Occultella kanbiaonis: one gene and its partner. The protein of the gene in region 1 binds, or shares a complex with, the protein of each later gene. Links are inferred from orthologs where the notes say so. Each region holds a gene or a part of one and is shown on either strand. Other genes may lie near its edges.

Region 1 (3,887 bases):
TCCGGGCGTGCGTCGAGGCCCTGCTCGGGGCGCGCCCGGCCGCCCAGCTCGCCCGTTGGTTGGACGCGGACCTGTGGACGGCACTGAACCGGCGTGCCTGCCTCGGCATGGAGATCGCCGGCCGACCCAGTCATCCGCCGATGGTCACGATCCGCCGGGTCCACCCGTGCGAGATCACGGAGGGCACCTGGGAGTCGTCCGTGGTGGTGCACGACGGCAACAGGGTCAGGGCCGCCGCGATCCGGCTCGAGACCCGCCGCGGCCGGTGGCGCGCGACCGCGCTCGAGATCGGCTGAGCCTGCCTGGCGATCAGCTGAGCCTGCCTGGCGATCAGCTGAGCCTGCCTGGCGATCAGCAGGCTCAGCCGGTCGGGCGGGTCTTCACCGCTGTGTCAGCGACGCTTCTTGGCCTGCTTCGCGGCCCGGCGACGCTGCTCCCGGTTCGCTGCGCCCGCCGCGCCACCGGCCGCGTTCGCGCCGCCGGTCCCGGCGGCCTGCTCGGCCGGGGTCACGCCGGCCTGCGCCGCGCGCACCGTCGATCCCATCGAGCCGTCCTCGCTCGGTGCGGAGTAACGCAGGTTCGTGGCCCGCTGGGGTGCCCCGAGCCCGAGCGGGTCGTCGAGGTCGGCACCGGTCGCGACGACCGGTTTCGCGGGGATCGACTTGCGTCCGGCCCGCTTGCCCGGGGTTCGGGGCGTGCTCGCGCCCGACTGGCCGGCCGGCTTGGCGGCACCGGTCGTTCCGGTGCCCGGCGCCACGGCGTCGTCCGCGGCTTGGCCGTCGGTGCCACCGGTGGCCGGTTCCGCTGCCGCCTCGAGCACGGGCGTCTCGGAGCCCTCCACCACGTCCACGCCGTCGGTCTCGGCCGGCTGCTCGGGCCTGCGCACCTCGACGTTGAAGAGGAACCCGACGGCCTCCTCCTTGATGGACTCGTTCATCGCCTGGAACAGCTGGAAGCCCTCGCGCTGATATTCGACCAACGGGTCGCGCTGGGCCATCGCGCGCAGCCCGATGCCCTCCTTGAGGTAGTCCATCTCGTAGAGGTGCTCGCGCCACTTGCGGTCGAGCACGGACAGCACCACGCGTCGCTCCAGCTGACGCATGAGGTCCGGGGTGATCTCCTGCTCCCGGTTCTCGTAGGCGAGCTTCGCGTCCGACTTCAGTTCCGAGACGAGTTGCTCGGTGGTCACGCGGGTCTCGTGACCGGCGTCGGCGATCACGTCCTCGATGGTGATCGAGACCGGGTAGACGGTCTTCAGGTCGGTCCAGAGCTGCTCGAGGTCCCACTCCTCCGGCGGGCCGGAGCTGGTCGCCTCGGTGACCACACCGGTGATCACGTCCTCGAGGAACGTCTGCACCTGGGCCTCGAGGTCCTCACCATCGAGCACGCGGCGACGCTCGTCGTAGACGACCGTGCGCTGGCGGGAGAGCACGTCGTCGTACTTGAGGACGTTCTTGCGGATCTCGAAGTTGCGTGCCTCGACCTGGCCCTGCGCGCTGGCGATCCCGCGCGTGACCATCTTGGACTCGATGGGCATGTCGTCGGGGAAGCCCGAGGAGTTCATGAACCGCTCGGCCAGCGCGGCGTTGAAGAGCCGCATCAGGTCATCACCGAGCGATAGGTAGAACCGGGACTCGCCGGGGTCGCCCTGACGGCCGGCGCGCCCGCGCAGCTGGTTGTCGATCCGGCGGGACTCGTGCCGCTCGGTGCCCAGCACGTACAGGCCGCCCAGCTCGGTGACCTCGTCGTGCTCGGCGGCCACGGACTCCTTGGCCTCGCTGAGGGCGTCGGCCCAGGCCGCCTCGTACTCCTCCGGGGTCTCCTGCGGGTCCAGGCCGCGGTCCTTGAGGTTCGCGATCGCGAGGTGCTCGGCGTTGCCGCCGAGCATGATGTCGGTCCCACGGCCGGCCATGTTCGTGGCGACGGTGACGGCGCCCTTGCGGCCGGCCATCGCGACGATCTCCGCCTCGCGGGCGTGCTGCTTCGCGTTCAGGACGTCGTGCGGGACGCCCTGCTTCTTCAGCATCTTCGAGAGCAGCTCGGACTTCTCGACGCTGGTGGTACCGACGAGGACGGGCTGCCCGGCCGCGTGCCGTTCGACGAGGTCGGCGACGACCGCCTCGAACTTCGCCTGCTCGTTCTTGTACACGTAGTCGGACTGGTCGATCCGCGCCATCGGCCGGTTCGGCGGGATCGGCACCACGCCGATCGTGTAGGTGTTCTGGAACTCCGCGGCCTCGGTCATCGCGGTACCGGTCATCCCGGCGAGCTTGTCGTAGAGCCGGAAGTAGTTCTGCAGCGTGATGGTGGCCAGGGTCTGGTTCTCGGCCTTGATGGCCACCCCCTCCTTGGCCTCGATCGCCTGGTGCATGCCCTCGTTGTAGCGACGCCCGGGCAGCATCCGCCCGGTGTGCTGGTCGACGATGAGGACCTCGCCCTTCATGACCACGTAGTCCTTGTCCCGCGTGAACAGTTCCTTCGCCTTGATCGCGTTGTTCAGGAACCCGATCAGCGGGGTGTTCAGGGACTCGTAGAGGTTGTCGATGCCGAGGTAGTCCTCGACCTTCTCGATGCCCGGCTCGAGGACGCCGACGTTCTTCTTCTTCTCGTCGACCTCGTAGTCGCTCTCCCGGCGCAGCCGCTTGGCGACCCGGGCGAACTCGGCGTACCACTTGTTCACGTCCCCGGAGGCCGGCCCGGAGATGATCAGCGGGGTCCGGGCCTCGTCGATGAGGATCGAGTCGACCTCGTCCACGATGGCCATGTTGTGGCCGCGCTGCACGAGTTCGGCGGAGGACCAGGCCATGTTGTCGCGCAGGTAGTCGAACCCGAACTCGTTGTTCGTGCCGTAGGTGATGTCCGCGGCGTACATCCGGCGGCGCTCGTCGGGCTTCTGCCCGGACAGGATCACCCCGGTGGTCAGGCCGAGGAACCGGAACACCCGGCCCATCAGATCGCTCTGGTAGCTGGCCAGGTAGTCGTTCACCGTGACCACGTGAACGCCCTTGCCGGACAGTGCGTTCAGGTAGGCCGGTAGGGTGGCGACCAGGGTCTTGCCCTCACCGGTCTTCATCTCGGCGATGTTGCCGTGATGCAGTGCCGCGCCACCCATGATCTGCACGTCGAAGTGCCGTTGGCCGAGGGTGCGCTTGGCAGCCTCGCGGACCGCGGCGAACGCCTCGGGCAGCAGGTCGTCGAGGGACTCGCCGTCGGCCACCCGCTTCTTGAAGACGTCCGTCTCCTCGCGCAGCTCCGCGTCCGTCAGGTCGCTCATGGAGTCCTCGAGAGCGTTGACCTGATCCTTCTCCGCGTTGAGCTGCTTGAGGATCTTGCCCTCGCCCATGCGCAGGATCTTGTCGAGGATCGAAGGCACTGACACTCCCGGTGGATCGGATCGATCCGGCGTCGTTCGACACCGGTGCACCGTCCATCGTATGCGAGAGCTCCGATGGCAGTACCGGTCCGGACCGCCGATCACGGCACAGGTTCGCTCTCAGCGCACCCCCGTCAGTGCCTGCGCGACGTCGCCGATGAGGTCGCCGGCGGCGTCGGCATCGACGGTGACGTCCGGCAGGTCGAGCCAGTCCGCCATGACGCGCAGTTCCTGCGCCAGCTCGTGCCCGACGGCGGTGGGAGCCTCCGGCTGGGCGAACGCGCTGCGTAGCCGCAGCACTCCGGCGGCCCGGTCGGCCTTGAGGTCGACGCGCGCCACGAGCTCGTCGCCGAGCAGGAACGGCAGCACGTAGTAGCCGAACTGGCGCTGGGCCGCCGGGGTGTAGATCTCGATCCGGTAGTGCATCCCGAACAGCTCCAGGGTGCGCTCCCGTTCGAACACGAGCGGGTCGAACGGAGCGAGCAGGGCACGGGCGTTCGTGGCCCGCGGCCGG
Region 2 (3,174 bases), 2.8 Mb from region 1 along the record:
GATGGCCTCACCGACCTGACCGAGCCGGTCCGCCGTGGCGAGTGCCGCGATCCCGGCCCACATCGCGTCCTCGGTGACCCGCACCAGGTCGAGGTCCGCCGGATCCGCGTCGGGGACGACGACGGAGAACGCCGAGTCGCCGTGCCAGCCGTCCACGATGGCGCCACCGTCCACGGAGACCACATCACCGGGCTCGATGACACGCTCACCCGGGATGCCGTGCACGACCTCGGAGTTCACGGAGATGCAGACGCGGGCCGGGAACCCGTGGTAGTTCAGGAAGTTCGAGGTGGCACCGGCGTCGGCGATGACCCGGGCGGCCACTGCGTCGAGCTCCGCCGTGGTGACACCCGGCCTGATCTGCTCGCGGACCGCGTCCAGCAGGTCCGCGACGACGAGGCCGGCTCGGCGCATGATGCGCATCTGATCGGGGGTCTTGTACTCGATCCGGTCGCGGCCGAACACGCCGGCTACCTCAGCTGGCGTCGAGCGCGGCCAGCAGGTGCTGGGTCACCTCATCGACGCTGCCCATGCCGTCCACCTGGACCAGCAGACCACGCTCGGTGTAGAGCGTGACCAGCGGTGCGGTCTGCTCGGCGTACACCTCGAGGCGGCGGCGGATGACGTCCTCCGTGTCGTCCGCGCGGCCCTGCTCCTTGGCCCGGTTGAGCAGCCTGGCGACGACCTCCTCGGTGTCAGCCGTCAGCTCGACCACGCGGGTCAGTGCCTCGCCCGCCGCGGCGAGCATGTCGTCGAGTTCGTGCACCTGCGCCTCGGTCCGGGGATACCCGTCGAGCAGGAAGCCGGTGGCGGCGTCGGGCTGGGTCAGGCGGTCGGCAACCATCTTGTTAGTCACCTCGTCTGGCACGTACTCGCCCGAGTCCATGTACCGCTGCGCCAGCTTGCCGAGCTCGGTCCCCTGGGCCACGTTGGCGCGGAAGATGTCACCGGTGGAGATCGCGGGCACGCCGAGCCGGTCGGCGACCCGGGTGGCCTGGGTGCCCTTGCCGGCTCCGGGCGGGCCGAGGAGGACGAGACGAGTCATCGGAGGAACCCTTCGTAGTGGCGCTGCTGGAGCTGCGCGTCGATCTGCTTGACGGTCTCCAGTCCGACCCCCACGACGATCAGCAACGAGACCCCACCGAACGGGATCTGGGTGCTGATGTTCATCAGCTTGAACGCGATCGTCGGGATCAGCGCGACCAGGGCGAGGTAGATCGCTCCGGCGGCGGTGATCCGCGAGATGACGAACTGCAGGTACTCGGCGGTCGGCCGTCCGGCGCGGATGCCCGGGATGAAACCGCCGTAGCGCTTCATGTTGTCCGCGACCTCGTCCGGGTTGAACGTGATCGAGGTGTAGAAGTACGCGAAGAAGATGATCAGCACGATGTAGATCGCGATGTGGACGTTCGCACCGGGGTCCATCAGGTTGACGGCGACCCACTGCACCCAGGGTGTCGTCTGGTCCTCGACGAACTGCGCGGCCAACGTCGGCAACGCGAGCAGGGACGACGCGAAGATCACCGGGATCACACCGGACATGTTGATCTTGATCGGGATGTAGGTGCTCGACCCGCCGTACATCCGCCGGCCCACCATGCGCTTGGCGTACTGCACGGGGATGCGTCGCTGGGACTGCTCGACGAAGACGATCAGGCCGACCACGAGGAGGGCGATGACGAGGAAGATCGTGAAGTTCACGATCCCGTTGTCCGACGTCGCGATCTGCCACATGGCGCTCGGGAACGAGGCCGCGATCGAGGTGAAGATCAGCAGGGACATGCCGTTGCCGACGCCCCGCTCGGTGATCAGCTCACCCATCCACATGATCAGACCGGTACCGGCCGTCATGGTGACGATCATCAGGAGCATCGTGGTGACCGAGTCGTTCGGGATGATCGGCACGGTGCAGTCGGGGAACAGGTTCCCGGTCCGGGCGACGGTGATGATCGTGGTCGCCTGCAGGACGGCGAGGAAGATCGTCAGGTACCGGGTGTACTGCGTGAGCACCGCGGTGCCGGACTGGCCCTCCTTGTGCAGGGCCTCGAACCGTGGGATGACCACCCGGAGCAACTGGATGATGATGCTCGCGGTGATGTAGGGCATGATCCCCAGGGCGAACACCGAGAGCTGAAGCAGAGCGCCGCCGCTGAACAGGTTGACCAGGCCGAGGACGTCCTGGCCATCTCCCGCGGTACCGATGCACTGCTGGACGTTGACGTAGTCGACGCCGGGCGTCGGGATGAAGGAGCCGAGCCGGAACACGGCCATCATGGCCAGCGTGAAGAGCAGCTTCTTCCGCAGATCCGGGGTCCGGAACGCGCGAGCGAATGCGCCGAGCAAAGGTCCTCCTGCTTGGGTCAACGGGCGTAGTGCACAGCTCGCGCACGACGTGGCGCCCGATGGGTACCGTCCGACCTTAACGGTCGACGGGGCCGATAACGGCGAACGGCGACGCAGGAATCATTGCTTCCTGCGCCGCCGTACACCTGGGGTGCCTCAGGCCTGCTCGATGCTTCCGCCTGCTGCGACGATCTTGTCCTTCGCGGACGCGGAGTACGCGTTCACCGTGACGTCCAGCTTGACGCTGACCGCACCGGTGCCGAGAACCTTGACCAGGTGTCCGCCGCGGACTGCGCCCTTGGAGACCAGATCGGCCACGGTGACCTCGCCACCCTCGGGGTAGAGCGCGGAGAGCTTGTCCAGGTTGACCACCTGGTACTCGGTGCGGAACGGGTTCTTGAACCCGCGCAGCTTCGGCAGCCGCATGTGCAGCGGCGTCTGGCCACCTTCGAACCGCGCCGGCACCTGGTACCGGGCCTTGGTGCCCTTGGTACCACGGCCTGCGGTCTTGCCCTTGGAGCCCTCACCACGACCCACGCGGGTCTTGGCGGTCTTGGCTCCCGGGGCGGGACGCAGGTGGTGCACCTTCAGGGTGCCCGGGCGCGACGCGGTGGTCGCTTCCGTCTTCGCGGATGCCTTGTCGGCCTTCTCCGCCTTCACAGCCTTCTCAGCCATGTCAGTCGACCTCCTCAACGGTGACCAGGTGCGCCACCGTGATGACCATGCCACGGATCTCGGGACGGTCCTCCTTGACGACGGTGTCGCCAATTCGCTTCAGACCGAGCGAACGCAGCGTGTCGCGCTGGTTCTGCTTGCCGCCGATCCCGGACT

The links.
Region 2: the proteins of secA (region 1) and secY are in contact, whole or in part, in a crystal structure (PDB 3DIN), measured with the Thermotoga maritima proteins. The link is inferred for Occultella kanbiaonis from one-to-one orthologs. Residues at the interface, in WP_004082002.1 of Thermotoga maritima: Glu261, Ala262, Arg263, Lys300, Ala301, Arg302, Thr303, Ile304, Ile305, Leu323, Tyr324, Asp325, Pro326, Val329, Ser330, Tyr333, Ile336, Lys340, Phe345, Val349, Glu363, Phe364, Tyr374, Ser375, Gly376, Gly377, Glu393, Ile395, Thr482, Ser483; in WP_004081795.1 of Thermotoga maritima: Glu108, Gly109, Glu110, Glu111, Ala236, Glu237, Arg238, Arg239, Ile240, Thr241, Ile242, Gln243, Tyr244, Ala245, Arg246, Arg247, Val248, Thr249, Gly250, Arg251, Arg252, Val253, Tyr254, Gly256, Ala257, Ser258, Thr259, Tyr260, Leu261, Pro262.

The regions. Positions count from the first base shown.
Region 1 is NZ_CP046175.1:4,046,182-4,050,068, forward strand. The notes cover bases 192-3,765. They hold secA (preprotein translocase subunit SecA), read right to left. Parts: upstream 3,374-3,765; coding sequence 392-3,373; downstream 192-391. Other genes in these bases: GKS42_RS18605 (Rv3235 family protein), read left to right, coding at 192-296; GKS42_RS18615 (winged helix-turn-helix domain-containing protein), read right to left, coding at 3,494-3,765. In the rest of the region: more of GKS42_RS18605, read left to right, coding at 1-191; more of GKS42_RS18615, read right to left, coding at 3,766-3,887. UniProt on the Escherichia coli protein: Required for protein export, interacts with the SecYEG preprotein conducting channel.
Region 2 is NZ_CP046175.1:1,242,070-1,245,243, reverse strand. What follows is about bases 193-3,053. They hold secY (preprotein translocase subunit SecY), read right to left. Parts: upstream 2,344-3,053; coding sequence 1,042-2,343; downstream 193-1,041. Other genes in these bases: rpmD (50S ribosomal protein L30), read right to left, coding at 3,020-3,053; rplO (50S ribosomal protein L15), read right to left, coding at 2,500-3,018; GKS42_RS05500 (adenylate kinase), read right to left, coding at 476-1,045; map (type I methionyl aminopeptidase), read right to left, coding at 193-465. Also shown: more of map, read right to left, coding at 1-192; more of rpmD, read right to left, coding at 3,054-3,174. UniProt on the Escherichia coli protein: The central subunit of the protein translocation channel SecYEG. Consists of two halves formed by TMs 1-5 and 6-10.